2 linked regions of the Moorella thermoacetica genome follow. Each later gene encodes a partner of the first gene's protein in a complex. Links are inferred from orthologs where the notes say so. Each region holds a gene or a part of one and is shown on either strand. Other genes may lie near its edges.

The links.
Region 2: the proteins of rpsG (region 1) and tig are in contact, whole or in part, in a crystal structure (PDB 3GTY), measured with the Thermotoga maritima proteins. The link is inferred for Moorella thermoacetica from one-to-one orthologs. Residues at the interface, in WP_004081843.1 of Thermotoga maritima: Lys34, Lys52, Lys55, Glu59, Arg62, Gln63, Glu66, Asn67, Lys69, Val71, Arg95, Ala109, Lys110, Lys111, Gly112, Arg113, Pro114, Glu117, Glu121, Ile124, Ala125, Tyr127, Asn128, Asn129, Thr130, Gly131, Lys135, Asp139, Arg142, Met143; in WP_004081061.1 of Thermotoga maritima: Glu122, Val124, Val129, Leu130, Tyr133, Glu188, Gly259, Ile262, Tyr263, Glu266, Ser270, Glu273, Gln274, Glu277, Arg308, Gln311, Ile312, Ser315, Tyr316, Glu325, Arg329, Arg336, Leu363, Phe366, Trp367, Arg373, Leu377, Arg381, Leu384, Glu387.

What each region holds. Positions count from the first base shown.
Region 1 is NZ_CP012369.1:2,467,286-2,470,504, forward strand. Bases 321-3,219 are described here. They hold rpsG (30S ribosomal protein S7), read right to left. Parts: upstream 2,056-3,219; coding sequence 1,585-2,055; downstream 321-1,584. Other genes in these bases: fusA (elongation factor G), read right to left, coding at 321-1,496; rpsL (30S ribosomal protein S12), read right to left, coding at 2,075-2,449; MOTHE_RS12275 (L7Ae/L30e/S12e/Gadd45 family ribosomal protein), read right to left, coding at 2,477-2,728; rpoC (DNA-directed RNA polymerase subunit beta'), read right to left, coding at 2,767-3,219. In the rest of the region: more of fusA, read right to left, coding at 1-320.
Region 2 is NZ_CP012369.1:459,429-462,727, reverse strand. Bases 95-3,073 are described here. They hold tig (trigger factor), read right to left. Parts: upstream 2,265-3,073; coding sequence 924-2,264; downstream 95-923. Other genes in these bases: crcB (fluoride efflux transporter CrcB), read right to left, coding at 2,973-3,073; MOTHE_RS02305 (DUF190 domain-containing protein), read right to left, coding at 2,586-2,957; clpP (ATP-dependent Clp endopeptidase proteolytic subunit ClpP), read right to left, coding at 283-882; clpX (ATP-dependent Clp protease ATP-binding subunit ClpX), read right to left, coding at 95-262. Also shown: more of clpX, read right to left, coding at 1-94; more of crcB, read right to left, coding at 3,074-3,299. UniProt on the Bacillus subtilis protein: Involved in protein export. Acts as a chaperone by maintaining the newly synthesized protein in an open conformation. Functions as a peptidyl-prolyl cis-trans isomerase.

The sequences.
Region 1 (3,219 bases):
GTCTGGCGAATAAATTTACCCTCGGCTTTAACAGGCCGGCGAATAGTCTCTTTATAAGCTACCTGGGGCCGGCCAACCTTGGCTCCGACTTTGAACTCCCGCAGGAGACGATCCACGATAATCTCCAGATGTAGTTCGCCCATACCTGAAATAATGGTTTGTCCCGTCTCCTGGTCAGTGTACATTCTAAAGGTCAGGTCCTCTTCGGCCAGCTTTTGCAGCGCGATGCTCATTTTTTCCTGGTCAGCCTTGATTTTCGGTTCAATGGCCACCGAAATAACCGGCTCCGGAAATTCCATTGCTTCCAGGACAATAGGATGTTGCTCATCGCACAGGGTATCCCCGGTGGTGGTTTCTTTAAGCCCCACGGCCGCCGCGATATCGCCGGCATAGGCCTCATCTATCTCTTCCCGGTGATTGGCGTGCATGCGTAAAATCCGGCCGATGCGTTCCCGGCGTCCCTTGGTCGAGTTGTAAACATAAGAGCCGGATTTCAGGGTGCCGGAATAAACCCTGAAGAAGGTTAGTTTGCCTACATAAGGATCGGCCATGATTTTAAAGGCCAAAGCCGCAAAAGGTTCGTTATCGCTGGAATGGCGTTCGTCTTCATCGCCGGTTTCCGGATCCACGCCTTGAATAGCCGGGACGTCAGTCGGTGCCGGCAGAAAATCAACTATGGCGTCCAGCAGGGGCTGAACTCCTTTGTTTTTAAAGGAAGATCCGCAGAGTACCGGCACCATTTTCACAGCAATGGTCGCTTTACGAATACCGGCTTTAATCTCCTCCGGCGTCAATTCCTCGCCTTCCAGGTATTTGATCATTAGCTCCTCATCGCTTTCGGCTACAGCCTCCAGCAGTTTTTCCCGGTACTCCTGCACCAGGTCTTCCATCTCGGCAGGGATTGGTTCCTCATCCAGGGTGGTTCCTAATTCATCGGTATAATAAATGGCCTTCATGTTAATCAGGTCCACCATACCCTGGAAGCTATCCTCCGCGCCGATAGGCAACTGGATAGGCACCGGGTTGGCTCCCAGGCGTTCGGCAATCATCCGCACGCCCCGGAAGAAATCGGCCCCGACGCGATCCATCTTGTTGATGTAGGCAATTCTAGGTACACCATATTTATCGGCCTGGCGCCAGACGGTTTCCGACTGGGGTTCTACCCCACCTACGGAACAAAAGACAGCCACAGCACCATCCAGGACCCGCAGGGAACGTTCTACCTCAACGGTAAAATCCACGTGGCCTGGCGTGTCGATAATGTTAATGCGATGATTCCGCCAGAAACAGGTGGTTGCCGCTGAAGTAATGGTAATTCCCCGTTCCTGTTCTTGAATCATCCAGTCCATGGTAGCATTACCATCATGGACTTCTCCCATACGGTGTTCCCGGCCAGTGTAAAAAAGTATTCGTTCGGTGGTAGTAGTTTTACCGGCATCAATATGGGCCATAATGCCGATATTTCTGGTTTTTTCTAGTGGGTATTCTCGAGCCATATTTTCATCCCTTCTGTTAATCAGGTTGCAGGACACCGGTGGTCACCGTGCGGCGAGCCCCCGGTCCCCGGGCCCCTGACCCCCACGCCTACCACCGGTAATGAGCGAAGGCTTTATTGGCTTCTGCCATCTTGTGGGTATCTTCCCGTTTCTTCACTGCCCCGCCAGTATTATTGGCAGCATCAATTAACTCGGCAGCCAGCTTTTCCTGCATACTCTTGCCGCTCCTGGCCCGCGCATAATTGACCAGCCAGCGGATTCCCAGAGTCTGCCGCCGTTCCGGCCGTACCTCAACTGGTACCTGATAGTTGGCGCCACCAACCCGTCGAGCCTTGACTTCCAGGACCGGCATAACGTTTTTTAAGGCTTGTTCAAAAACTTCCACCGGGTCCTTACCGGTTTTGTTTTTGATTATTTCAAAGGCGTCATAACAAATCCGCTGGGCAAGAGACTTTTTACCATCAAGCATTACCTGGTTTATCAATTTGGTAACCTTGGTATTCCCGTAGAGCGGGTCCGCCAGCACGGCCCGTCGGGGAACTCTGCCTCGCCGTGGCAATCTTATCCCCCCTTACCTGCTACTTCTTGGGCCGTTTGGCCCCGTATTTGGAGCGACCCTGGTTGCGATTCTGCACTCCGGCGGCATCCAGGGTACCCCGTACAATATGGTATCTGACACCCGGAAGGTCCTTTACCCGGCCACCCCTTACCAGAACCACCGAGTGTTCCTGCAGGTTATGCCCAATGCCGGGGATGTAGGCGGTAACTTCAATGCCATTGGTCAAGCGGACCCGGGCGACTTTACGCAGGGCAGAATTCGGTTTCTTCGGTGTAGTTGTATAAACGCGGGTGCAGACGCCCCGTTTTTGGGGTGATTCTTTTAAAGCCGGGGCCGTTGACTTGCGCACGACCTTTTCCCTTGCCTGCCGCACCAGTTGCTGGATAGTCGGCATCCTCTCCTCTCCACCTCCTTCCCCGGTTTATTCTTCAAGGATAGCGGCTGAGGCCGAGCCAACCTCAATGCTGCAGGCCCGCCCCAGCTCTTTCATTGAATCCACTTCGATTACTTCAATACCACGTTCACGGCAGAGCTGCCAGAGGGGCTCTGTTACATGGCTTTCGGCGTCCCGGGCTATGAAAACTACCCTGGCCTTCCCCTGGCTGACAGCCTTGGTTACCTGTTTGGTACCCACGGCCCTTTTCTTGGCCGTCCGTAAACGTTCATAGGGCATAAATCAACCCCCCCGGGCAGTCACACTAATAGATATTATCATTTCCCGGTAGCCATGTCAACAGCTTCCGCTCCATCTTCCTCCTGATCGACGGCGGGTGTCACCAATTTTAACTGGCGATAGCGACTCATGCCGGTTCCAGCCGGGATCAGTTTACCGATAATCACATTTTCTTTGAGGCCCAGGAGAGGATCAACACGGCCTTTGATGGCCGCTTCCGTCAACACCCGGGTCGTCTCCTGGAAGGAAGCGGCCGAAAGGAAGGAATCTGTCGCCAGGGAGGCCTTGGTAATCCCCAGGAGAACCGGCCGGGCCGTGGCCGGTTTGCCGCCTATCTCCTGAACTTTACGGTTGGCATCTTCAAAGTCGAAGGCGTCTACCAGAGACCCGGGCAGGAGATCGGTGTCCCCCTGGTCCTCGACCTTTACTTTGCGCAGCATCTGGCGGATCATCACTTCGATGTGTTTATCGTTGATGTCAACCCCCTGGAG
Region 2 (3,299 bases), 2.0 Mb from region 1 along the record:
CTACAGCCAGGGCCTTTTTGGCTTGATCCTGGCTTATGACGTACTGATCGAGGATCTCCCGGATCTCCTTGGGCTTGGGCAGTTCACCCATTTCCAGGTTCAGGTCCTCGCTTAGCTCCTCTTCGATTATCTCATTGCACAGCTCGATGCACTCGTCACAGATATATACACCCGGGCCAGCAACCAGTTTCTTGACCTGGTCCTGGAGTTTCCCGCAGAAGGAACACTTCAACTGGCCTTTGTCATCGGTGTATTTGTACATTTTCTTCACCTCGCTGTCCCTTATTTAGCGGGCAACTCGCGCTTGGTGATCACCTCATCGATTAAACCATACTCCCGGGCTTCCCTGGCTGTCATAAAGTGATCCCGGTCGGTATCCCTGGCGATCTGTTCCAGGGGTTTACCGGTTATCTCACTTAAAATACGGTTCAAGTTGTCCCGTATGGCCAGAATCCTCTTGGCGTGGATCTCGATATCCACGGCCTGACCCTGGGTACCACCCATGGGCTGGTGAATCATGATTTCGCTGTTGGGGAGGGCAAAACGCTTGCCCTTGGCCCCTGCCGCCAGGAGGAAGGCACCCATACTGGCCGCCAGGCCGACGCAGATTGTGGAAACGTCGGGCCGGATATACTGCATGGTGTCAAAGATGGCCATGCCTGCCGAAATCGATCCCCCGGGGCTGTTTATATAAAGGTGAATATCCTTGTCGGGATCCTCGGCCTCCAGAAAAAGCATCTGGGCAATGACCAGGTTGGCTACATGATCGTCAATGGCACTCCCCAGGAAAATGATCCTGTCCTTCAATAGGCGGGAATAGATATCATAAGCCCGTTCGCCCCTGCTGGTCTGCTCGACAACCATTGGTACCAGAACTGACACTGCCAACACACCTCCACGTTAAAATCGTTCAGAGATCACAGTTAAGCCGGCGTAGCTTCCGCTGTTTCTGCTGTTTCCCCTGCCGCGCCCTGTTCCCGGGGCGGTACGGGCTTGCTGTGCTCTACCAGAAAATCTATGGTCTTTTTAATCATTATATCGTATTTCAGGACGGACAAGTCGCCCAAATTCTTCCGTACAGTATCCGGATCTTGCCGGAAAATCCTGGCCATCCTCTCGATTTCGGCATCAATCTCTTCCTGGCTGGGCTGGATATTTTCAGCTTTGGCAATAGCTTCCAGAACCAGTTCCGTTTTTACGTCCCTTTCGGCCCCGGGCCGGAATTCTTTTTCTAAATCACCAATAGTCTTGTCAGTGTTCTTTAAGAACTCCTCCAGGGTCATCTTCTGGGCCTGTAGGTTGCGCTCAAGTTCCCGGATCCGGGCATCGATACGCCGTTCCACCATAACTTCCGGGAGTTCCACCGTGGCCGCAGCGACAGCCTTTTCCACCACGGCCTGCCGAACTGCGGCTTCAACTCGCTGTTTCTGGCTTTCCTCCAGGCGCCGGCGGATATCCTGGCGCAGGTCCGCCAGGGTCTCGCACTCGCTCACATCTTTGGCAAACTCATCATCAAGGGGAGCCAGTTTCTTACGTTTTATCCCCCGCACGGTGACCTGGAAAACGGCTTCTTTACCGGCCAGATCCTTTTCGTGGTAGTCGGAAGGGAAAGTGACATTAACGGTGCGTTCTTCATTTACCCTGGCACCAACCAGTTGCTCCTCAAAACCGGTTATAAAGGTGCCTGAACCCAGCTCCAGGGGGTAGTTGTTCCCTTCCATTCCCGGGTAAGGCTGGCCGTCCACGGTGCCCTTGAAGTCAATGGTAACAATATCACCGGCTGCTGCCGGTTCGTCCTCGATTACCTCCAGCTCGGCATAACGCTCCTGCAGCCGCTTCAGGTAAGCATCGATATCGGCTTCTGTTACCTCTACTTCCTGGCGTTCCACCTCCAGGCCGGTGTAGGGACCAAGCTGGACTTCCGGTTTAACCTCCACCCTGGCTTTAAAAACCAGGGGTTCTCCATCTTCTACTTTAACTATCTCAACCTCCGGCCGGTCGATGGGTTCCAGCTGGTGTTCGGCCACAGCTTCTTCATAAGCCGGAGGAATAACAATCTCCGCTGCCTCGTTATAAATAGGCTCCTTGCCAATATATTGCTCCAGGATAAAGCGAGGGGCTTTGCCCTTCCTGAATCCTGGAATATTGACCTGCTTTACCAGTCGACGATATGCCTGGTCTATAGCCTTCTGGACTCTGGGGGCTTCAACTTCTACTTCCAGGAGTACCTGGTTTTTATCCAGTTTTTCTACGGCAGCCTTCATCTACTTATTTGCTCCTCCCTACTCCCGACTACTGGACGCCATTCATTATGACCATCCGTTTGTCTAAAAATACCTTCAGGATTTATTTCGCCGTGCCTGAAGCTTTTCCTGCTAAAATAATAAAAAATAGCCTGTGAAAGAGTACCTCGGACGGGTCAGGTCCGAGGTACTAATAAGCAAAAATATGGAGCGGAAGACGGGATTTGAACCCGCGGCCCTCGCCTTGGCAAGGCGATGCTCTACCACTGAGCTACTTCCGCCCGTTATTCGGTACCATCACGGCTTTCCGTAGCGATATATTAGCAAAAACCCCTGGCCCTGTCAAGCTCTCCTCCCCGGGCCGGGGCTATTTTCCTTGTTGCTGGCAGTTCCGGCAGAGGAGATGATTTCCACATCCGCCAGGGTAATCAAGCCCTGCTGGACCATCTCCCGGACCCGGGGCAACACGGCGTTTATCTTTTCGGGGCTGTCCACTGCCTCAACAAGAACCGGCAGATCGGCGGAGAGCTCCAGGAGGCGTGAGGCATACAGCTGCTTACGCTTGCCATATCCCTCGATACCACGGACTACAGTAACCCCAGCCAGGCCGGCGGCCTTTAATTCGAGAACCAGAGCATGGTAAAGGGCCATACCCTGCCACTTCATACCCTCCCCCAGATAAACCGTCAAACGCTTGGCCCTCGTGCCGGTCATACCCATCCCTCCAGCCTAAAATAAACTCCCTGCCGCCAGCCAGCCCAGCCAGGCCAGGAGCAAGCCTCCCAGAATGCTCCCCAGGCTGTAGGCCAGGGCCCGTTTACCCTCGCCATCGCCAATCATGGTGACGGTTTCATAGGTGAAGGTTGAAAAGGTAGTATAGGCTCCCACAAACCCTGTCCCCAAGGCCAGGGTCACGTTAGCCGGTAACCTTCCCTGGGGCAGGGCCAGGAGCAGGCCTAGCAGAAAGGCTCCGCTTAAGTTGACGAACAGGGTACCCAGGGGCCAGGTACCCCGGACGCGATTTCCCAGCCAGCGACTTAGCAGGAAACGGGCCAG